One region of the Pseudomonas sp. GW821-FHT02H06 genome, then DNA from elsewhere that is predicted to be linked to it. Evidence: predicted binding sites of a transcription regulator. Region 1 holds the regulator's gene; each other region holds the start of a gene.
What was found. Region 1 encodes sigma-54, which starts transcription at its own class of promoters, with help from an activator protein. Its sites were predicted from a motif close to ANTGGCATNNANNTTGCTNT; they were not measured.
Positions count from the first base shown of each region.

Region 1 (7,943 bases):
ACGGTGTGGAATTTTCGTACCCACCGCCAGCCTTTATCACGCTGTTGCTGAAGGACGTCTCCGTTCATTAAACAAACAGCAACGATGAAGCGTGAGGCTTTTGAACATTGCCGCTATAATCCCCGGCCTTTCACCATGCGACCCCTTCCGATATGTCCAATGCGCGCAACCTGATTGAATCGGCACAGAGCACCATCCGCCTTGAAATAGAAGCCGTGGAAGGTTTGCTTGCGCATATAGATGCCGATTTCGTCAACGCGTGCGACATGATTCTGGGCAGTCAGGGCCGCGTGGTCGTGGTAGGCATGGGCAAGTCGGGGCATATCGGCAAGAAGATCGCCGCTACGCTGGCCAGCACCGGCACCCCGTCCTTTTTCGTGCACCCCGCCGAGGCCAGCCACGGCGACATGGGCATGATCACCAGCGCCGACATTATTCTGGCCCTGTCCAATTCGGGCACGACGGCCGAAATCGTCACGTTGCTGCCGCTGATCAAGCGGCTGGGCATCAAGATGATCAGCCTCACGGGCAACCCGGAATCAACACTGGCCAAGGCCGCTGACGTCAACCTCAATGCGCGGGTCGAAAAAGAAGCCTGCCCGTTGAATCTGGCGCCCACCTCCTCCACCACGGCGGCGCTGGTCATGGGCGACGCCCTGGCCGTTGCGCTGCTGGACGCCAGAGGCTTCACCGCCGAAGACTTCGCGTTTTCCCATCCAGGCGGTGCACTGGGTCGTCGGCTGCTGCTGAAGGTCGAGCATGTCATGCACACTGGCGCCAACCTGCCGCAGGTTGCGCGCGGCACGCCGCTTCGCGATTCGCTGATGGAAATGACCCGCAAGGGGCTTGGCATGACCGCCATCCTCGAGAGCGACGGCCGCCTTGCCGGTATCTTCACGGACGGCGACCTGCGTCGCACCCTGGATCGCCCGATCGACATACGCCAGGCGACCATCGATGAAGTCATGACCGTCCACGGCAAGACCGTGCGCCCGGAAATGCTCGCGGCCGAAGCCTTGAAAATCATGGAAGACAACAAGATCGGCGCACTCATCGTGGTCGACGAGAACGATCGCCCGGTTGGCGCGTTCAATCTTCAAGACCTGCTCCGCGCAGGAGTCATGTAAATGAGCGCCGATATGAATGACCTGATGCAACGCGGCAAGAACATCAAACTGGCGATCTTCGACGTCGATGGCGTACTCACCGACGGACGCCTGTACTTCCTCGAAGACGGCAGTGAATTCAAGACCTTCAACACCCTCGACGGCCAGGGCATCAAAATGCTCATCAACTCGGGTGTGACGACTGCCATCATCAGCGGACGCAAGACCCCCGTGGTTGAGCGGCGCGCGAAGAACCTCGGCATCGCGCACCTTTATCAGGGCCGCGAAGACAAACTCGTGGTACTCGACGAGCTTTTGCAGCAACTGAATCTAAGCTACGAGCAGGTCGCGTATCTGGGCGACGATTTGCCTGATCTGCCGGTCATTCGCCGGGTGGGCCTGGGCATGGCTGTTGCCAATGCCGCCAGCTTTGTCCGCGAGCATGCCGACGGCATTACCCAGGCACGTGGCGGCGAAGGCGCTGCCCGCGAATTCTGCGAGTTGATCCTGAAGGCTCAGGGCAACCTCGAAGCGGCTCACGCCGCCTACCTATAGAAGTGCATTTATGCTGAGCAAAAAGTTTCGAACGTTTCTGCTGTTCGGTGTGCTGGCACTGCTGCTGGCAGCGGTCGGCTACTGGAACATCAGTCCGGAAAGTTTCCTCGATCAACCCAAGGCTGCCGTGGATGAGAGCGCCGTCGATTACTACGCGACCAACGCCCACAGCATTCAGTACCTGCCCGACGGGACCATGCAGTACGACATGACCGCGGACAAGGTAGAGCACTTGAAAGCCACCGACGTCACCCTGATGACCACGCCGGTGCTGCAGATGTATCGAGGTTCTACCTTCCCGTGGCACGTACAGAGCGTTCGCGCCGAAGTGTCGCCGGGGGGCGATCACGTCGAGCTGATCGACTCGGTGCGCATCAACCGCACCGACGAAAAAGACCGCACCACCATCATCACCAGCAGCCGCATGACTGTATTCCCGCAGAAGCAATATGCGGAGACTGCCCAACCCGTTAGAATCGACGGCCTTGGCGGTGTAACGACCGGCACGGGTATGAAAGCGTATCTGAAAGAAAGCAGGATGAACCTGCTATCCAACGTAAGAGGACAGTATGAGGCTCGTTAAAACCCTTCCTTTTTTGCTCGGCCTGGGCGCAGCACTGGGAAGCGCGAGCGCCTGGTCTCTGCCGACGGATCGCGATCAACCCATCCACATCCAGTCGGATGACGCGCAGCTGGACGACAAGCAAGGCATCGCCACCTACAAAGGCAATGTCATCATCACCCAGGGCACGATGAAGATCACCGGCAACACCGTGACCATCACCCGTACACCGCAAGGCGACGTGGACGTGTTCACGTCCGTGGGCAACCTGGCCTACTACGAGCAGAAGCCATCGGTGGACAAGCCGATCGTTCAGGCCTGGGGCGTCACTATCCAGTACTTCGCGGCCCAGAACCGCATCGTGCTGATCGACAAGGCCAAAGTGGTCAACGACGGCAACACGTCCGAAGGCGAGAAAATCGTCTATGACACCGTCAAGCAGGTCGTGAACGCCGGTCGTGCCAATGGCACCAAGGTCACCGCACCACGCCCTCGTATCGACATGGTCATCCAGCCGAAAAAGAAAACCGACCAGCAGAAGGCCCAGTAATGGCGACGCTGAAAGCCCAGCACCTGGCCAAGGCCTATAAAAGCCGCCAGGTCGTACGTGACGTCAGCCTGTCCATCGAGAGCGGCCAGATCGTCGGCCTGCTTGGCCCCAACGGCGCCGGCAAGACCACCTGTTTCTACATGATCGTCGGCCTGGTTCAAGCGGATCAGGGTCGCGTCCTGATCGACGACCAGGACGTCAGCCATCAGCCGATGCACGGCCGTGCACGCGCCGGTATTGGCTACCTGCCACAAGAAGCGTCGATCTTCCGCAAGCTCTCCGTCTCGGACAACATCATGGCGATCCTGGAGACCCGCAAGGAGCTCGATCGCGCTGCCCGCCGCAAGGAGCTGGAAAGCCTGCTGCAGGAATTCCACATCACCCACATTCGCGACAACCTGGGCATGAGCCTGTCGGGCGGTGAACGTCGCCGTGTGGAAATCGCACGCGCCCTCGCCACTTCGCCGAAATTCATTCTCCTCGACGAACCCTTCGCCGGTGTTGACCCTATTTCCGTAGGCGACATCAAGCAGATCATTCACCACCTCAAGGCCAAAGGGATCGGCGTGCTGATCACCGACCACAACGTGCGTGAGACGCTGGATATCTGCGAAACCGCTTACATCGTCAACGATGGACAGCTGATTGCCGAAGGCGACGCCGAATCCATCCTGGCCAACCAGTTGGTCAAGGAAGTGTATCTGGGTCACGAGTTCCGCCTGTAACCGCAGTGATGACATGAGGTTGTGCGGTTCCCGCAATGTGCGCCATCGCCAACCTCGTTTTTTAATTGTCATCACACTCTAGGCAAACCCTCCAGCTTCAGGCATATAATTTGCTTAAGTTGGCGCCCTCGGCGCCCTGCTAGTAAATGGCGCGCAGTGCGCCGGCGAATAAGGTGTTAAGCCCTGCCATGAAACCTTCGCTAGTCTTGAGAATGGGCCAGCAGCTGACGATGACACCTCAGCTGCAACAGGCAATCCGCTTGCTTCAGTTGTCGACGCTGGATCTCCAACAGGAAATTCAGGAGGCGCTGGAGTCGAACCCGATGCTGGAACGGCAGGAGGAAGGCGACGATTTCGACAACGCCGACCCCTTGGCGGATAACGTAGAGCAAAAGCCCAACGCTGATGTTCAGGAACCCACCTACCAGGAATCGGCGCCTACCGTCGACAATCTGGAGGACGGCGACTGGAACGAGCGCATTCCCAACGAGCTGCCCGTCGACACTGCGTGGGAAGACGTCTATCAGACCAGCGCCAGCAGCCTGCCCAGCAACGACGATGACGAGTGGGATTTCACCACCCGCACCTCCGTTGGCGAGAGCCTGCAAAGCCACCTGCTGTGGCAACTCAACCTGGCGCCAATGTCGGACACCGATCGCCTGATCGCCGTGACGCTGATCGACTGCATCAACAATCAGGGCTACCTCGACGAAACACTCGAAGAAATGCTCGACGCCTTCGACCCTGAGCTCGATATCGAGCTGGACGAAATCGAAGCCGTTCTGCACCGCATTCAGCAGTTCGAGCCTGCCGGCATCGGCGCTCGCAACCTGAGTGAATGCCTGCTGCTGCAGCTTCGCCAGCTGCCCGCCAAAACCAAGTGGCTGGCGGAAGCGCAGAAGCTGGTCAGTGACTACATCGATCTGCTCGGCAGCCGCGACTACGCGCAACTGATGCGCCGCATGAAGCTCAAGGAAGACGACCTGCGTCAGGTCATCGAACTGGTCCAGAGCCTCAATCCGCGCCCCGGCTCGCAGATCGAGTCCAGCGAAGCCGAATACGTCGTGCCTGACGTCATCGTGCGCAAGGACAACGAGCGCTGGCTGGTGGAGCTGAACCAGGAATCCGTGCCGCGCCTGCGGGTCAATCCGCAGTACGCCGGTTTTGTGCGTCGCGCCGATACCAGTGCCGACAACACATTCATGCGCAATCAGCTGCAGGAAGCTCGCTGGTTCATCAAGAGCCTGCAGAGCCGCAACGAGACGCTGATGAAGGTGGCCACGCAAATCGTCGAACACCAGCGAGGCTTCCTCGAGTACGGTGACGAAGCCATGAAGCCCCTCGTTCTGCATGACATCGCTGAAGCGGTCGGCATGCACGAATCGACGATCTCCCGGGTGACCACGCAGAAGTTCATGCACACCCCGCGCGGGATCTACGAACTCAAATATTTCTTTTCCAGCCACGTCAGCACCTCCGAAGGCGGCGAATGCTCGTCCACGGCGATTCGCGCGATCATCAAAAAACTGGTCGCTGCGGAAAATCAGAAAAAGCCGTTGAGTGACAGCAAGATCGCTGGTTTACTGGAAGCACAAGGCATTCAAGTGGCCCGTCGCACAGTCGCCAAGTACCGCGAATCCCTTGGGATTTCGCCGTCCAGCGAACGCAAGCGACTGATGTAAAGGTCACACGTCAAAGCGTTCCAGTGGCAGGCATTACGCCTGCCTCTTAATGCACTGGCAACGAAGGAGAAGCTGTATGCAAGTCAACATCAGTGGACACCAGCTGGAAGTGACTGAACCTCTGCGTACCTACATCGGCGAGAAACTCGCCCGATTGGAACGCCACTTTGACAAGATCACGAATGTGCAGGTCACCATGGAGGTCGAGAAGCTCAAGCAGAAAATCGAAGCCACCTTGCACGTTCCTGGCGCTGAAGTGGTTGCCAACGCCGAACACGACGACATGTACGCAGCCATTGACCTGCTTGCCGACAAGCTTGACCGCCAACTCAAAAAACATAAGGAAAAACAGCAAAGTCTGCTGCAAGGCGCGACTGCTCGCTGACACTCCCCACCCATGATCCGACTTGAAAATATCCTGACCCCTGGCCGTTCACTCGTGAACGTGCCAGGCGGCAGCAAAAAAGCCGTACTCCAGAACATCGCCAAAATGATCGGCACGCAAGTGCCTGATCTGGATGAGCAGGTCGTGTTTGACAGCCTCATTGCCCGTGAAAAGCTCGGCTCTACCGGGTTCGGTAATGGCATCGCCATTCCCCACTGCCGCCTGAAGGGCTGCTCAACGCCTGTCAGCGCCGTACTGCATCTCGAGAAACCCATCGATTTCGACGCCATCGACGGCGCACCGGTTGACCTGCTGTTTGTGTTGCTGGTCCCGGAAGCGGCTACCGATGCTCACCTTGAATTGCTGCGCCAGATCGCCAGCATGCTCGACCGTGATGATGTGCGTAAGCGCCTGCGCGGTGCCAAAACCGACGAAGAGCTCTACAGCGTCGTGCTCGACGTCCAGAACGGTCACTGATCATGCGGATGATCATCGTCAGCGGCCGCTCCGGCTCCGGCAAGAGCACGGCCCTCGATGTCCTTGAAGACAGCGGTTTCTACTGCGTCGACAATCTGCCCGCCGGCCTGCTTCCAGAGCTGGCGGAGCGCGCGCTGATCAACACCGAACTGGCTGAGCCCCTGCTGGCGGTCTCGATCGACGCGCGCAATCTGCCCAGTCACCTGACGCGATTCCCGCGCATGCTCGCCGAAGTTCGGGCCCGGCACATCCAGTGCGACGTGCTGTTTCTCGACGCCGATGAAGCCACCCTGCTAAAGCGCTTTTCAGAGACCCGCCGTCGTCACCCGCTGAGCACGGCAACCCGCTCGCTGGCCGAAGCGATTCGTGACGAAAAAACCCTGCTCGGTCCGATCATCGACTTGGCTGATCTGACGGTCGACACCACGCACCTGAATCTCTACCAGCTGCGCGACATTCTCAAACTGCGCCTGCTGAACAAACCCGAGCCGGGCACTGCCTTCCTCATCGAATCCTTCGGCTTCAAGCGCGGCATGCCCGTGGACGCCGACCTGGTGTTCGACGTGCGCTGCCTGCCGAACCCGTACTGGAAGCCCGAGCTGCGCGAGCAGTCCGGCCTCGACAAGCCGGTTGCCGATTACCTCGCGGCTCAACCGGACGTCGAAGAAATGTTCCAGGACATCTTTTCGTACCTCAATAAGTGGTTGCCGCGCTTCGCCGCCAGCAACCGCGCCTACGTTACTATTGCCATTGGCTGCACCGGCGGACACCACCGCTCCGTCTACCTGACCGAACGTCTGGGTCAGGTGCTGCAGCAATCGCTCAAGAATGTTCAGGTCCGCCACCGCGACCTAAGCTGAAAGGACCTCCATCGCGATGCCCGCTCTAGAAATCACCATCATCAACAAGCTGGGTCTGCACGCCCGGGCCGCCGCCAAATTCGTGGGCGTCGCCGGCAAGTACCCTTGCCAGATCAGGGTCGGTCGCACGCCGGAGACGATGGTCGACGGCAAAAGCATTATGGCCGTCATGATGCTCGCGGCCGGCAAGGGCACCCTGATTCACTTGGCCACCGAAGGTGAAGAAGCCGATGCCGCGCTGGCGGGACTGGTCGAACTGATCAATAACAAGTTCGACGAAGGCGAATAAGCCTTACCGCTGCCCGACGCGTCCATTACCGTCAGAGATGAGCGATGCCACTGACAGCCATGCCTCCATTAGCGCGAGGGGTCAGATCAAGGTCCGAGAAGATGCTGATGCTGGGGAGCACCCTGGCGGTGGCAGCCATCTTAGCCATCGTGACTTCGTTGCTGTTTCGGGAGCTGGGCACGGCCAACGAAGCCGCCGTGCGCTCCGCAAACAACGTGGTGCAGTTGATCGACGCAGATGTGCAGCGTAACGCCGAGCTGTACGACACCTCACTTCAGGGCCTGATCACTGCATGGCGACGACCCGACGTGATGACGATCTCGCCGGAGTTACGGCAACTGGTGCTCTTCGACCGGGCCACGGCGGCGCCCTTTAAGGGCGATGTGGTGCTGCTGGATGAAACCGGGCGCATCGTCGCCGACTCCACCTCGCTGACGCCTCGGCTGGACAACTTTTCCGACCGGCCGGGCTTTCAGAAACACCGGGACAGCGGTTCGCTGGCGCTGGTGGTCGACGGGCCCTTCCTGTCACGCTGGGGCTTCAAGGACCTGTGCATCAGTTTCAGTCGCCGCCTCCCCTCCGACAACGGCCAGTTCGTCGGCATTGCCAGTGCATCAATGCGCCTGTCGTACTTCGATCAACTGTTTCGCACCCTGGACATCGGCCCCACGAGCACCGTCAACCTGCTCAGCGCGGATGGCGTGATGCTGGCCCGGCAACCCGATGACAACAACCGGACCTTCATCGGCCAG
Region 1 covers NZ_JBWKVD010000007.1:203,041-210,983, reverse strand. The annotation lists gene AC07VF_RS14195 (KpsF/GutQ family sugar-phosphate isomerase) at 153-1,127, shown strand; gene kdsC (3-deoxy-manno-octulosonate-8-phosphatase KdsC) at 1,128-1,661, shown strand; gene lptC (LPS export ABC transporter periplasmic protein LptC) at 1,672-2,244, shown strand; gene lptA (lipopolysaccharide transport periplasmic protein LptA) at 2,231-2,773, shown strand; gene lptB (LPS export ABC transporter ATP-binding protein) at 2,773-3,498, shown strand; gene AC07VF_RS14170 (RNA polymerase factor sigma-54) at 3,687-5,180, shown strand; gene hpf (ribosome hibernation-promoting factor, HPF/YfiA family) at 5,257-5,565, shown strand; gene ptsN (PTS IIA-like nitrogen regulatory protein PtsN) at 5,578-6,042, shown strand; gene rapZ (RNase adapter RapZ) at 6,045-6,902, shown strand; gene AC07VF_RS14150 (HPr family phosphocarrier protein) at 6,919-7,191, shown strand; gene AC07VF_RS14145 (sensor domain-containing diguanylate cyclase) at 7,236-7,943, shown strand, end outside.

Region 2 (7,943 bases), on a different contig from region 1:
CAGCGTGGGAAAATCTGCGGCTCGTGCTGGCCGCTGGAGGATGCACCTTCGAAGACGTCGTCGACCTGACGACTTATCACATTGATCTGCACCATCACATGCCCGTGTTCAGGGCAGTGAAGGACAGCGTCTTCCCCCGCGGCGCCTGCCCATGGACATGCCTCGGCGTTAGCGAACTGGCCCGCCCCGGCCTGCTGGTGGAAATCAAGTGCGTGGCGGTGCAGCGCTGATCATCAGCGGCGTGGCCAGTGTGAGCGACGCGCAGGCGCATCGGCTTCGGGAAACCCAGGCTGATGCGTCAGTTATCCCGACGCTTCAGCCTGCCAGTCACCCTCAGCGCGCGGTGATCTTCCACGCGCGGTGGATTTTGCCGTTGCGTGCAAAGTCCGGGTCGACGGTGTGCTGGGTGATCTCCTCCACCGCATAACGCTCTACCAGCGTCTCTTCGAGCTGGAATTTGCGGAAGTTATTGGAGAAATACAGCACGCCGCCCGGCGCCAGACGTGCCATGGCCAAGTCGATCAGTTGAACCTGATCGCGCTGCACGTCGAACACGCCTTCCATGCGCTTGGAGTTGGAGAAGGTCGGCGGGTCGATGAAGATCAGGTCGTACTCTTCGCGACTGGCTTCCAGCCACACCATCACGTCGCCCTGCTCCAGACGATTCTTGTCCGAGAAGCCGTTCAGCGACAGGTTGCGACGCGCCCAGTCCAGGTAGGTTTTCGACAGATCGACACTGGTGGTGCTGCGCGCGCCGCCCTTGGCTGCGTGCACGCTGGCGGTCGCGGTGTAGCAGTAGAGGTTGAGGAACCGCTTGCCCGCCGCTTCGCGCTGGATCCGCATGCGCATCGGCCGGTGATCGAGGAACAGGCCGGTGTCCAGGTAATCCGTGAGGTTGACCAGCAGCTTCACGCCGCCTTCGTTGACCTCGTTGAATTTGCCCTGGGCGCTCTGGCGCTCGTACTGCTTGGTGCCGCTCTGGCGTTCGCGCCGCTTCACCACCACGCGGCTCTTGTCGATGCCCAGCGCCTGAGGGATGGCCGCCAGCGCATCGAACATACGGATCGAAGCCTTTTCCGGATCAATGGACTTCGGCGCCACATACTCCTGAACATGGACCCAGTCGTGGTACAGGTCGATGGCCATGGCGTACTCGGGCATGTCCGCATCGTAGACGCGGTAGCAATCGATGCCTTCGCGCTTGACCCACTTGCTCAGCGCCTTGACGTTCTTCTGCAGGCGATTGGCGAACATCTGCCCGCCTTCGCTCAGGCGCGGTTGCTCGATGACCGGCGCGGGGGCCGGCGTCGGCTTGATCGGGTTGCCATTCTTGTTGTACTGGCGCTCTTGGGGCTCGTCCGGCGCCTGATCGTAGGCGGCTTGCTCACGCTCGGCCTGACGTTGCTCTGGGGTGCGACGCTCGCCGGTGACGAACTGATCCGGCAGCACTTTGATCAACAACAGCTTGCACGGCAGTGCGCCGTTCCAGAACGCGTACTGCTTGTGGCTGCGAATGCCCATGCGCTTGCCCAGGTCAGGCGCACCGGTGAACACCGCCGCTTCCCAGTTCAGGCAGGCCTGACGCAGGCGCTCGCCGAGGTTCTGGTAGAGATACAACAGGCTGGCTTCGTCACCGAGACGCTCGCCGTACGGCGGGTTGCAGATGACCAGACCGGTCTGGTTCTGATCGGGACGCGGCTCGAAGGTCGCCACTTCGCCCTGGTAGATCTTGATCCACTCGCTCAGGCCGGCGCGCTCGACGTTGTTGCGGCCCGGCTGGATCAGACGCGGATCGGCTTCGTAACCCCGAATCCACAGCGGCGGCTTGGCCAGACCCGCTTGCGCACGCTCCAGCGCTTCGTCATGCAGCTTGCGCCAGATCGCCGGCACGTGGCCCAGCCAGGCGGAGAAACCCCAGCGCTCGCGCTTGAGGTTGGGCGCGATGTCGGCGGCAATCATCGCCGCTTCGACCAGGAAAGTCCCCACGCCGCACATTGGGTCAGCCAGCGCGCCGCCTTCAGCGGCAATGCGCGGCCAGCCGGAACGGATCAGGATCGCGGCGGCCAGGTTTTCCTTGAGCGGCGCGGCGCCTTGCTGCAGACGGTAGCCGCGCTGGTGCAGGCTGTGGCCGGAGAGGTCCAGGGACAGAATCGCTTCGCCGCGGTCCAGACGCAGGTGCACGCGCAGATCCGGGTTGAGCTTGTCCACCGACGGGCGTACGCCGTCTGCCGTGCGCAGGCGGTCAACGATGCCGTCCTTGACCTTCAAGGCGCCGAAATGGGTGTTGTCGATGCCCGAACCGTGACCGCTGAACTCAACGGCCAGCGTGCCTTCCGCTTCCAGATGGTCAGCCCACTCGATGTCATGCACGCCGTGGTAGAGGTCCTCGGCATCTTTCATCGGGAAACGCTTGAGCACCAGCAGCACCCGGTTGGCCAGACGCGACCACAAGCACAGCCGGTAGGCGGTCTCCATGTCGGCGGTGCCGCGGATGGCGGAAGTGTGTTCGCGGGTTTCCTCGAGACCGAGGGCGGTGGCTTCCTCCGCCAGCAAGCCTTCGAGGCCTTTTGGGCAGGTGAGGAAAAGTTCGTAACGGTCCGACATGAGTATTCCAGAGCCTAAGGCCATAGCGGCCGGACAACGCATTGTCCGGCCCGATTCCAACAGACGCCTTTCAAGGAGGACGCCTGCGCGGCACACAGTTTGTGCCTGTCCCTCGCACCGATACATTTCGAGTGCGACGGTCCGCCAACGCATCAACGCCGACGTTTTGATGTTAAAAAACCACTATTCAGCACGACGGTGGCTGCAATAAAAAGTCACATCGCCGACCCTTCGTCGTTTTTCCACTGACCGCAAACGGCCAGCACTCTCAATTGCGAAACACTTGCACTGCCACGTGAAAGCCCCGGTTCAAGGGGGCGCTCTTACAAAACTGCGCTGAAACGCGTCAGCGCTTATGGTCGTAATGCCGGAATGGTTACGTTCTTATGACAAAACGATCATTCACAGCGTATCCCTCATTGGTTAGAAATCACCCAAGGTCATCGCCGCAACGGCGGTGGCCGCAAGCCCGCGACGCCGGCAGCGGGCTGCTAACGGCAGAGGATTTTCTGCCGGACCTCAACCTGAGGTCTCCAGGGACATTACAGTCAACAAACGAGGGCAACACCCTATGAGAAGACTTAAGCGTGATCCGATGGAAAGAGCATTTTCGCGCGGATACCAGTACGGCGTATCCGGTAAATCCCGTGAGCTTTGCCCATTTACTCTACCGTCAGTGCGTCAAGCCTGGATCAATGGCTGGCGAGAAGGACGCGGCGACAACTGGGACGGTATGACCGGCACTGCGGGCATTCACAGACTCAACGAACTTCACGCGGTCGGCTGACGCCACCCTCACGTTACAGCCTGACCTAAAGCTTCTTCGACATTCCTGATCGCTTCATCATGACCACGCACGCCCCACCCGGGCGGCGGGCTAAAGCCCAAGAGGGGTTCCAGTCGGAACCCCTCTTTTCGTTTACGCCGTTAGTGATCAGACCGCTTGGTGAGTCATCGCTGCGATCGCGTCCACCGACTCGCGAATCAGCGCCGGCCCTTTATAGATAAAGCCCGAATAAATCTGCACCAGACTCGCCCCCGCCGCGATCTTCTCGGCTGCGTGCCTGCCTTCGGTGATGCCGCCAGCGGCAATGATCGGCAAGCGCCCACCCAACTCACCCGCCAGCACCTTGACGATGTGCGTGCTCTGCTCGCGCACCGGCGCGCCCGAAAGCCCGCCCGCTTCGTCACCGTGGGGCAAGCCCTCGACGCCCTTGCGGCTGAGGGTGGTGTTGGTCGCGATCACCGCGTCCATCCCCGATTCCAGTAACGCGCTGGCCACCAGCACGGTCTCTTCGTCGCTCATGTCCGGGGCAATCTTGATCGCCAGCGGCACGCGCTTGCCGTGGATCAGCGTCAGCGCTTCCTGACGCACCCGCAGGGCTCCGAGCAGTTGCTTGAGCGAATCGCCGAATTGCAGGCTGCGCAGTCCCGGCGTGTTGGGCGAGCTGACGTTGACGGTGATGTAACTGGCGTGGGCGTACACCTTGTCCAGGCAGATGAGGTAGTCATCCACGGCGCGCTCGACCGGCGTGTCGACGTTCTTGCCGATGTTGATGCCCAGCACGCCGTTGTACTGCGCGGCCTGCACCCGGCTCACCAGATGGTCGACGCCCAGGTTGTTGAAGCCCATGCGGTTGATGATCGCCTGGGCGTGGGGCAGACGGAATACGCGCGGTTTTGGATTGCCCGGCTGCGGGCGCGGCGTGACGGTGCCGATCTCGACGAAACCGAAGCCCAGTTGGGCGAAGCCGTCGATGGCCGCGCCGTTCTTGTCCAGCCCTGCCGCCAGCCCGACCGGGTTGGGGAAGCGCAGGCCCATGACGGTCACCGGCAACTGCATCGGCGCCTTGTTGAACAGGCCGTTGAGCCCCAGACGCCCGCCCGCTCCGATCAGGTCAATGGACAGATCGTGGGAGGTTTCCGGGGAGAGTTTGAACAGTAACTGGCGGGCCAGGTTATACATGGGCGGGGGCGGCTCGATTGCGGCTGGGATCAGCGGCGGATTATAAACGCCGGTGCGGGCGAAGCGCGAGGCATGTCGAGAACTTTGCTTACAACCTCGGCTCCCGCTGGCATATGGCTTGCTTGGCGTCCTGTATCGACTCGATCCAATGGCGGAGCGAGCCACAGGACAACGACGTCGCTGGCGCCCCAGTTCAATCGGGGCGAGGCGGCGTTTTTTTTGGACGATCGGCAGCGCTGACCAGCGCGTCGGCCTCCGCGCGGAATGGCAACCATGACTGAAACGCTTACCCCCTCGCTGGCCTGGGTCAACGGCAGCGATGCACCGGAACTGATCAGTGTCGACCTCGGCTTCATGGCGCTGACCGACAGCGCCTCACTGATCGTCGCCGCGACCCAGGGCTTCGCTCAGCCCTATGGCCTGCACATCAACCTGCACCGCCAGACATCGTGGGCCAACCTGCGCGACAAACTGGTCAGCGGCGAACTTCACGCCGCCCACAGCCTTTACGGTCTGGTCTATGCCGTGCAACTGGGGCTGGCCGGGCCGGCAAAAAACATGGCCGTGCTGATGGGGCTGAACCAGAACGGCCAGAGCATCAACCTGTCGAGGGCGCTGCAGGATGCCGGCGTGACCACTCCTGAGGCACTCGATCGGCGCACGCACCAATGCGACTCAAAACTGACCTTCGCCCAAACCTTCCCCACCGGCAATCATGCGTTGTGGCTGTATTACTGGCTCGCGAGCCAGGGCATTCATCCGTTGCGCGACGTCGACAGCGTGGTGGTGCCACCGCCGCAGATGGTCGAGCACTTGCAGGCCGGGCGCATCGACGGCTTTTGCGTCGGTGAGCCGTGGGGTGCCAGCGCGGTTCAGCAGAACCTGGGTTTCACCCTGGCGACCTCCCAGGCCATCTGGCCGGATCACCCGGAAAAGGTGTTGGGGTGCAGCCTGGAATTCGCCGAGCAGTACCCAAACACGGCGCGGGCGCTGGTGATGGCGGTGCTTGAAGCCAGCCGTTTCATCGAAGAGAGCACCGACAACCGGCGCAGCACCGCGCAGCTGCTCAGCGCCGCCGAGTACGTGAATGCACCTGTGGGCGCCATCGTATCCCGGCTGCTGGGCGAGTACGACGACGGGCTCGGCAACCGATGGCACGACCACCACGCGATCCGCTTCCATGGAGACGGTCAGGTGAACATGCCCTGGCTGTCCGACGGCATGTGGTTCATGACCCAGTTCCGCCGCTGGGGATTGCTGCGCGAAGACCCGGATTATCTCGGCATCGCCCGCAGCGTCCAGCAGCTCGGCCTGTACCGCAAGGCCGCCGACGCACTGGGCATCGCCGTCCCGCCGTCGCCGATGCGCAGCAGCCAGTTGATCGACGGCAAAATCTGGGACGGCAGCGACCCGGCGCGTTACGCCCGCAGCTTCAAGCTGCACGCGCTGGCCGATGCCGCCCTCGTTCATGCTGATCGCTGAGGAGACGCCAAGATGCTGCGAATCCTGCTGATCAATGACACCCCCAAGAAGGTCGGTCGCCTGAAAGCGGCGCTGACCGAGGCCGGCTTCGAGGTGATCGACGAATCCGGGCTGATCATCGACCTGCCCGCCCGGGTTCAGGCCGTGCGCCCGGACGTGATCCTCATCGACACCGAATCGCCGGGCCGTGATGTGCTGGAGCAAGTGGTGCTGGTGACCCGCGATCTGCCGCGCCCCATCGTGATGTTCACCGACGAGCACGACCCGGTCGTGATGCGCCAGGCGATCAAGTCCGGGGTCAGCGCCTACATCGTCGAAGGCATTCACGCGCAGCGCCTGCAGCCGATTCTGGACGTGGCCATGGCCCGCTTCGAAAGCGATCAGGACCTGCGCGCGCAACTGCATGCCCGCGACCAGCAACTGGCCGAACGCAAGCGCATCGAAACGGCCAAAGGGTTGTTGATGAAGATGAAGCAGTGCAACGAAGAAGAGGCCTACACCCTGATGCGACGCCAGGCCATGAGCCGGCAGCAGAAACTGATTCAGGTGGCGGAACAAATCATTGCCATGAGTGAATTGCTGGGCTGAGCTTTTCCTTATCCGAGCCGCGCGTGCTTGTTCGATCCAGACGGTTTCATCCAGCCCGTCTCTCCAGCCCGCAGCTCGCGGCGCACATTTGGCCCATGTATTGCTAGCTACACATCACAGGTAGCCAACGGCGGTTGCCCACTCACGACAAAGACGTCGCACCCCTTCGCGAAAGCGCACAGGGCTGCGGCGTTTTTTCGTTTTTGCCCTGAACACATCGGGGCGGGTGGAGTGCCGGTCTGGTGCTTCGCCTGCATGACCTGACCCGTAGCGGTGCGAGCGACATCTCCACCGAACACGAATCCCTGCAGATGAGGTGGTAGATGAACACGAGTTTCTGGAAAGCCGGCCATAAACCGACACTGTTCGCAGCGTTCCTGTATTTCGACCTGAGCTTCATGGTCTGGTACCTGCTCGGCCCGATGGCCGTGCAGATTGCCGCCGACCTGCACCTGACCACCCAGCAGCGGGGCCTGATGGTCGCCACGCCGATTCTCGCGGGTGCGGTGCTGCGCTTCATCATGGGCATGCTGGCCGATCAGTTGTCGCCAAAAACTGCCGGGATCATCGGCCAGGTCATCGTCATCACCGCGCTGCTGGGCGCCTGGCAACTGGGCATTCACAGCTATGAACAGGCGCTGCTGCTCGGCGTATTCCTTGGCATGGCGGGCGCCTCATTCGCCGTGGCCCTGCCGCTGGCCTCCCAGTGGTACCCGCCGCAGCATCAGGGCAAAGCCATGGGCATCGCCGGCGCCGGCAACTCCGGCACTGTGTTCGCCGCACTGATCGCGCCCGTCCTCGCCGCCAGCTTTGGCTGGAACAACGTGTTCGGCTTTGCCGTCGCGCCATTGCTGCTGACCCTCATCGCGTTCTCGCTCATGGCGAAAAACGCCCCGGAACGCCCCAAAGCCAAATCCATGGCTGACTATTTCAAAGCCCTGGGCGACCGCGACAGCTGGTGGTTCATGTTCTTTTATAGCGTGACCTTCGGCGGCTTCATCGGCCTGGCCAGCGCCCTGCCCGGCTACTTCAACGATCAATACGGCTTGAGTCCGGTGACGGCGGGTTACTACACCGCCGCCTGCGTCTTCGGCGGCAGCATGATGCGGCCACTGGGCGGCGCCCTTGCCGATCGCTTCGGCGGGATTCGCACGCTGTCGGGCATGTACGCCGTCGCCGCCATCTGCATCGCCGCCGTCGGGTTTAACCTGCCCAGCTCATGGGCCGCACTGGCGCTGTTCGTCGCGGCCATGCTCGGCCTCGGTGCCGGTAACGGCGCGGTGTTCCAGCTGGTGCCGCAACG
Region 2 covers NZ_JBWKVD010000006.1:262,467-270,409, forward strand. The annotation lists gene AC07VF_RS13015 (RidA family protein) at 1-230, shown strand, start outside; gene rlmKL (bifunctional 23S rRNA (guanine(2069)-N(7))-methyltransferase RlmK/23S rRNA (guanine(2445)-N(2))-methyltransferase RlmL) at 334-2,604, opposite strand; gene rmf (ribosome modulation factor) at 3,176-3,391, shown strand; gene AC07VF_RS13030 (quinone-dependent dihydroorotate dehydrogenase) at 3,539-4,570, opposite strand; gene AC07VF_RS13035 (CmpA/NrtA family ABC transporter substrate-binding protein) at 4,844-6,052, shown strand; gene AC07VF_RS13040 (ANTAR domain-containing response regulator) at 6,065-6,640, shown strand; gene AC07VF_RS13045 (nitrate/nitrite transporter) at 6,964-7,943, shown strand, end outside.
Region 2: AC07VF_RS13035 (CmpA/NrtA family ABC transporter substrate-binding protein) is a predicted target of sigma-54. The motif match lies at 4,676-4,695, and genes of this name have one in related genera.

Region 3 (7,943 bases), on a different contig from region 1:
AGTCAGGCTTCTTCAGCAACCAGGGCATGACCAACTTCATTGGCCGCAACGACTTCGTCAACCCGGTGTTCTCGGACCCGACCTGGGGCGTGTCCGATCAGGACATGTTCGACCGTGGCGCCGAGGAGCTGAAAGCCCGCGAGGCCAAAGGCAAGCCGTTCTATGCCTTGCTGCAAACCCTGTCCAACCACACGCCGTACGCACTGCCGGCCAATCTGCCGGTCGAGCGCGTCACCGGGCATGGCACGCTGGATGAACACCTCACCGCCATGCGTTATTCGGACTGGGCGCTGGGTCAGTTCTTCGAGAAGGCCAAGAAAGAGCCGTACTACAAGGACACGCTGTTTGTGGTCGTCGGTGACCACGGCTTCGGCAACAACGAGCAGATCACCGAGATGGACCTGGGCCGCTTCAACGTGCCGATGCTGATGATCGCCCCGGGCCTGCAGGACAAGTTCGGCAAGCGCAGCAGCATCGTCGGTACGCAGATTGACATCGTGCCGACCATCATGGGCCGCCTGGGTGGCGACACCGTGCACCAGTGCTGGGGCCGCGACCTGCTCAATTTGCCGGCGGGAGACGAGGGCTTTGGCGTAATCAAGCCATCGGGCAGCGAGCAGACCGTGGCGCTGGTCACCGGCAACCGGATCCTGATCGAACCCAAGGAAATGGAGCCGAAGGTCTACAGCTACGAGTTGGGCACCAAGCCCCATGCCGAGCTGATGCCGGATGCGCCGGACGTCGCCGAGTTGCGCAAGAAGCTCGACAGCTTCCTGCAGACCGCGACCAAGAGCCTGCTGGACAACACGGCAGGGGTCAAAGACGCCAAGCCACAATGACCGCAGCCTGATGAAAACGCCCCGAGACCGGGGCGTTTTTTTTGCCTGCGAATCCATGGCTTCAGGCTGCCAACGTCAGCTGTGCGCTGACGATTCGGGTTGAACGTCGTTGCGCTGCAAGGGTCAAGATCATCAGGCCGTTGTCAGGCCTTTACTGAGGAGACATTGATGAAAGTGTGGACTATTTCGTTTCTGGACAAAGACGGTGTGCAGCAAACCCTCGATCTTGAATCCGATCACCGTCCCAGTGAAGAAGAGGCTGCGCAGCAACTCCGTCCGATCCTGTTTCCGGTCGCCAGTGATCTTGATCTGAACGACCTCGACGGTCGCACTGCCGAGCCCACCGTGAAGACACTCAAAGAGCAGAACGCGGTACAGATCATCTCCATCATCGAGGCTTCGTAAGAAGCCTGTATTTCCCGCCATCCTGCCAATTGGCAACGCACTGGCAATGGGCGTACTCTGCGAGCGAGGTCGGTGATGCATCTACCCGAGTCCGCTCGCGTACGTATGCCCGTTTTGTAAAACGCACCGGCCTTGTCAGCGACATGCTTGAGTCCCGGGCGGCAGATGACCTGCCGCTACACGCCTCGCCATCGAGGGGTGTTTCGGGATAGTTGAAACTCTATCTATCGTTGCATAGGAGGACGTTTCATGAGCACAGCCTATCAAGAAGACATCAGCAGCCATGTTCTGCGCTGCATGAAAGAAGGCGGTTTCGACTTCGCACGCATTCACCCCATCGAGTTCTATGCCACCTTTCCGGATGAGGACCGGGCGCGTCAGGCTGCGGAAAAATTTCGTGGCGAGTCAGTGAATGTCCAGCTCAATGCACTGGAAGACGGTGCTTGGCACCTGGAACTGAGCAAGTTGATGTACGCAACCTACGACGGGATAGGCGACTTCGAGCAGGATTTCCAGACGGCGATTTTCGGTCTGGACGGAGAGGTTGAAGGCTGGGGCGTCAAACAGGAGCTCAAGCGCCTTCATTGAGCGGGTTTGATCAACAGCGATGCGCCGAAGCGAGGCGCCGATCGTTGAAAATTGTCTCCCGCCTTCACGACCAAGTGTGGAGCGGGAGATGCACCGAGCTGAATCACAGGCAAAAAAAAGCCGCTCTCTTGGGAGCGGCGGAAAGGGAATATCGGGTGGCGTTGCCAATAAGGTTTTGAGCCAATCGCCTTGTGTGATCCGGCGGGTTGGTCTGCGGTATGGGGCGATTATGCTCAGCCCCTGAATCGCACGGAAATGAACTGTCGCTATGCCAGCGATAGATTTTCAGAGTGAACGACGCTTCGCCATGAAGCGTTGGTGAACGGGTTAGGGCGCATCGTGCACAGGAACGGTGCGGACGCTCCGGCTGTTTAATTCAACCCATTGATATTAAAGCGTTTATGCCGATGGCACGGGCCTTGCGAAGGCTCTGGTGTCCATGGTGACAAGGAGTACGGCATGATCCGCACCTTTTATGACGAGATGTACGATGCGGGCGGCATAGTTCGTCCGCATTATCGGGAATTCGCCCGCTGGTTGGGTGAAGCGCCGCCTGAGTTGCTCGCTCAGCGTCGGCGTGAGGCCGATTTATTGTTTCATCGCGCCGGGATCACATTCACGCTGTACGGCGACGAGCAGGGCACCGAGCGGCTGATCCCCTTCGACACCATTCCGCGGAGCATTCCGGCCAGCGAATGGCGGGTGGTGGAGCGCGGCTGCATTCAGCGCGTCAAGGCGCTGAACATGTTTCTCGCTGACCTCTATCACGATCAGCGCATCATCAAGGCCGGGATCATTCCTGCCGAACAGGTCCTTGCCAACGAGCAATACCAGTTGGCGATGCAGGGCCTGAATCTGCATCGCGACCTGTATTCGCACATCTCCGGCGTCGACCTGGTGCGTGACGGCGACGGCACGTATTACGTGCTCGAAGACAACCTGCGCACGCCAAGCGGCGTGAGCTACATGCTCGAAGACCGCAAGATGATGATGCGGCTGTTCCCCGAACTGTTTGCCGCGCAACGCATTGCGCCGATCGATCACTACCCGAACCTGTTGCTGGACACCCTGAAGAGCTCTAGCCCGCTGGATAACCCCAGCGTCGTCGTGCTGACCCCCGGGCGCTTCAACAGCGCGTTTTTCGAGCACGCGTTTCTGGCCCGGGAAATGGGTGTCGAGCTGGTGGAAGGCGCTGACCTGTTCGTGCGCGATGACCGCGTGTTCATGCGCACCACCGACGGCCCGAAAGCGGTCGACGTGATTTACCGCCGGCTCGACGACGCGTTTCTCGATCCGCTGGCGTTCAATCCGGATTCGATGCTCGGCGTGCCGGGCCTGCTGGCGGCGTACCGGTCGGGCAATGTGGTGCTGGCCAATGCCATTGGCACCGGCGTGGCGGACGACAAGTCGGTCTACCCCTTCGTCACCGACATGATCCGTTTTTACCTCGACGAAGAACCGATCCTCAAAAACGTGCCGACCTGGCAGTGCCGCAAGCCCGAAGAGCTGTCCCACGTGCTCGCCAATCTGGGCGATCTGGTGGTCAAGGAAACCCAGGGCTCCGGCGGTTACGGCATGCTCGTGGGCCCCGCAGCCACCGCCGCCGAAATCGAGTCGTTCCGGGCGCGGCTCAAAGCCAAGCCCCACGCGTATATCGCGCAACCGACCTTGTGTCTGTCGACCTGTCCGACCTTCGTCGAGAACGGCATCGCCCCGCGCCACATCGACCTCCGCCCGTTCGTCCTGGCTGGCCGCGAAACCCGTGTAGTGCCCGGTGGTCTCACGCGTGTTGCCCTGCGCGAAGGCTCGCTGGTGGTGAACTCGTCGCAGGGTGGCGGAACCAAGGACACCTGGGTGGTCGAGGATTAAGGATGCCTGCCAATGCTAAGTAGAACTGCCTCGGATTTATATTGGATGTCGCGGTACCTGGAGCGCGCCGAGAACCTCGCGCGGATGCTCGACGTCAGTTACTCGCTGTCGCTGATGCCCCAGGACGGACGCGGGGATGGCCTCAATGAAATCGCCATGCCCCTGCTGATCACCGGAACCCTGGACGATTACCTGGAGCGCCACGGCGACCTGCATGCCGAGCGCTTGCTGCACTTTTTCGCGCTGGACGCCGAGAACCCTGCGAGCATCTTCAGTTGCCTGGGCGCGGCGCGGGCCAGTGCCCATGCGGTGCGTGGGCGCATTACTGCGGACATGTGGGAAAACATCAACGCCACGTATCTTGAAATTCGCGGCATCGCCGAGCAGGGTTTGAGCCGCTACGGCATGAGCCGTTTCTGTGAGTGGGTCAAGGAGCGTTCGCACCTGTTCCGCGGCGCGACTTACGGCACCATCATGCGCAACGACGCGTTCCGTTTTATTCGTCTGGGGACGTTCATCGAGCGCGCCGACAACACCCTGCGCATGCTCGATGCGCGCTATGAAATGCTCGAATTGCGCGGCCCGTCCGCCAACGCGGCGGCAGACAGTTCCGCCGCTGGCTACTATCAATGGAGTGCGCTGTTGCGCGCATTGTCGTCCTTCGAGGCGTACACAGAGGTTTATCGCGATGCACCGGGTGCCCGTCAGGTCGCCGAATTGCTGCTGTTGCGTGCGGACATTCCGCGCTCATTGCGCGCGTGCCTTGAGGAGCTGGACATCATTCTCGCCAGTCTGCCGGGGGCCAATGGCCGTCCCGCCCAGCGTCTGGCCGCCGAGCTGGACGCTCGCCTGCGCTACACCGGCATCGACGAGATCCTCGATGAAGGCCTGCATGAGTGGTTGAACGAATTCATTCCACTTCTGGCCCAACTGGGAAGCGTCATTCACACTTCTTACCTGGAGGCTGCATGAGACTCTCAATTAGCCACGAGACCACCTATCACTACGACGATCAGGTCCGCGCCAGCATCCAGTATTTGCGTCTGACCCCCCACGACAGCGAGCGCCAGCAGGTGTTGAGCTGGCAGTTGGCATTGCCGCGCCCGGTGCGTGCGCAGATCGATCCGTTCGGCAATATTCTCCACGTGCTGACCCTGGACGAACCCCACGAAGCCATCGTCATCGGTGCGCGCGGCCAGGTCGAGATCGACGAGAAGCGCGAGGCGGAACACGAGACTCAGTCGTCGCTGCCGTTTCTGCGCTTCACCCGCCTGACCGAGGCTGACGAAGCGATTCGCGCCTTTGCCATCGCGCAGACCCACAAGCGCACCGACCGCACCGCGCTGATCGATATGATGCACGCGCTCAACGAGCACATCACCTATACGCCAGGCTCGACCGCCGTCGATACCAGCGCCGCCCAAGCGTTCGCCAGCCGTGTTGGCGTCTGTCAGGATCACACCCACGCGTTTCTGGCCTGCGCCCGCAGTCTCGGGGTGCCGGCGCGCTATGTGTCGGGTTATCTCTACAGTGACAGCAGCGAACACCTGTCCAGCCATGCGTGGGCAGAAGCGTGGATTGACGACGCGTGGTACAGCTTTGACGTGACCAATCAGTTGGCGATCCCGGAACGGCATCTGAAGCTGGCGGTTGGCCTGGATTACCTGGACGCCTGCCCGGTGCGCGGCATGCGCCGTGGCGGTGGTTGCGAGCAGATGCACGCCAAGGTGGTCGTGTCGCCCTCATCGCCGATTGCTGTTCCGGCCGCTGCGAAGAAAAAGCCCGTCCCGGCGCCGATGATTCAGGTGCAACGCCAGGGTTGATCAGTCCCTAGCGGTCGGGCGTTCAGCTCGGCCGCCTTCCCACCCCTTGCGCGCTATTCAGTGCGCTAGGCAGCCACTCCCCCCGCCACAGAAAAAGCCGACACTCCGCAACACAACGACCTGATACCCATACGACCGCCGCTCACCTTGTATGAGACAGGGAATCAGGTGACGCCGTCTCAGGATGCTGCACGTGCCGAGCGCGGGCTGCTCAGCCAAACAACCGAGTCATGTTCGGCAAGATCAGCAGCAGCGTAGTGGCGAAAACGATAAGTCCGGCCTGACGTATTTTCGAGCGCTTGAACTTGAACTTGAACATGGTAAATGCCTTTTCTTGTTATTCCTGAGCGACAGAAACCCATGGGCTTTGGCCGAGACCAAGACGGGGGTTGGCAAAGGTGAGGCAAAAGAGCAGGTGCCCCGATCAGCAGATCGTGGACGGCGGGCGCTGGGTGAATCGATTTTGTTATGGCGCCACTGCTACTGACTTAACCTTAGAGCCCGCGTGCTGTGCGGTTTAGATCATTGAGGATTATCCAGTCCAATTCTTATAACTTCGTTAGGATTGGCGAATAGCCATCGCTCAGATATTCGCCTGCTAGACACCTGCGACCAAAACTGCCTGCTTTCAATAGCCCGCTACCGTTCGTCCGAGTCCGAAACTTCTCACAACCAGCTACCCTGTCAATCGATCCGGCGAAAGAGCGCGCTCTGTGATATCGCTTGTGATAGACAGTGCTCCCATGACAGTTCGACTATCGGCCGGACATATAAGAAGACAGATCATCGGTTTAGCGAGGACAGCATGACCGAAGCGTTTATTTACGATGCCTTGCGCACGCCGCGGGGCAGGGGCAAGCCGGATGGCGCGTTGTACAGCGTCAAACCGGTGGATCTGGTGGCAGGGCTGTTGAAAGAACTGCAAGTGCGCAATCACCTCGACACCCACCACGTCGATGACATTGTGCTGGGCTGCGTTACGCCCATCGGCGATCAGGGGGCCGACATCGCCAAAACCGCAGCGCTGGTCGCCGATTGGGCCGTCAGCGTGGCCGGGGTTCAGATCAACCGGTTCTGCGCATCGGGGCTTGAAGCGGTGAATCTGGGAGCGATGAAGCTCCGTTCCGGGTTCGAGGATCTGGTGGTGGTCGGCGGGGTCGAGTCGATGTCGCGCGTGCCGATGGGCAGTGACGGCGGCGCCTGGGTACTTGATCCGCACACCAACCTGCACACCCACTTCACGCCTCAGGGGATCGGCGCCGATCTGATCGCCACCCTCGAAGGCTTCAGCCGCGATGACGTGGACCTGTTCGCCGTGCAATCCCAGCACAAGGCGGCGCTGGCCCGGGAGCGGGGTGCGTTTCGCCGTTCGCTGGTGCCGGTCAGGGACCAGATCGGCCTGCTTTTGCTCGACCATGACGAGTTCATCCGCCCCGACACCACACTGGAGGCGCTGGGCAACCTGCGCCCGAGTTTCGAGGCCATCGGCAAAATGGGCTATGACGCCACGGCGCTGCGGGTCTACAGCCATGTCGAACGCATCGAGCATGTGCACACGCCGGGCAACAGCTCCGGCATCGTTGATGGCGCCGCGTTGATGCTGCTCGGCACCGCGCAAAAAGGTCAGGCGCTGGGCCTGCGGCCTCGGGCGCGCATCGTGGTCACGGCGGTGACCAGCACCGATCCGACCATCATGCTCACAGGACCCGCGCCCGCCACGCGCAAAGCCCTGGCGCGGGCGGGGCTGACCATTGATGACATCGACCTGTTCGAGGTCAACGAAGCCTTCGCCTCGGTGGTGCTCAAGTTCATCAAGGACATGGGTGTCGACCCCGACAAGGTCAACGTCAACGGCGGCTCGATTGCCCTCGGCCACCCGCTGGGCGCCACGGGTTGCATCATTCTCGGCACGCTGCTCGACGAGCTGGAAGCCCGGCAGTTGCGTTACGGCCTGGCGACGCTGTGCGTCGGCGGCGGGATGGGCATCGCGACGATCATCGAGCGGGTATGAACGTGGAGCACGATAACCGCTACGCCGACCGCCTTTACCCGATAACCGTTTCAGGAAGAACGACCGCATGAGCGATGCCATCCGCTACGAAACCGGCACGGATCAGATCGTTACGCTGACCCTCGACATGCCCGGCCAGCAAGCCAATACCATGAACGCGGCGTATCGCCAGGCCATGGCCGAGACGCTCGAGCGCCTGCAGGCGGACAAAGAGGCCATCGCCGGTGTGATCATCCGCTCGGCGAAGAAGACCTTCTTTGCCGGCGGCGACCTCAATGAGCTGAGTCAGGTCGACGCCACCCGCGCCGCCGCCTTCTACCAGATGACCATGGACCTCAAGGCCCAGCTTCGCGCGCTGGAAACATTCGGCAAACCGGTGGTGGCCGCCATCGAGGGTTCTGCATTGGG
Region 3 covers NZ_JBWKVD010000010.1:108,698-116,640, forward strand. The annotation lists gene AC07VF_RS17355 (LTA synthase family protein) at 1-839, shown strand, start outside; gene AC07VF_RS17360 (hypothetical protein) at 1,008-1,244, shown strand; gene AC07VF_RS17365 (ribonuclease E inhibitor RraB) at 1,494-1,832, shown strand; gene AC07VF_RS17370 (circularly permuted type 2 ATP-grasp protein) at 2,292-3,701, shown strand; gene AC07VF_RS17375 (alpha-E domain-containing protein) at 3,714-4,673, shown strand; gene AC07VF_RS17380 (transglutaminase family protein) at 4,670-5,524, shown strand; gene AC07VF_RS17385 (acetyl-CoA C-acetyltransferase) at 6,330-7,535, shown strand; gene AC07VF_RS17390 (3-hydroxyacyl-CoA dehydrogenase NAD-binding domain-containing protein) at 7,603-7,943, shown strand, end outside.
Region 3: AC07VF_RS17370 (circularly permuted type 2 ATP-grasp protein) is a predicted target of sigma-54. The motif match lies at 2,239-2,258, and genes of this name have one in related genera.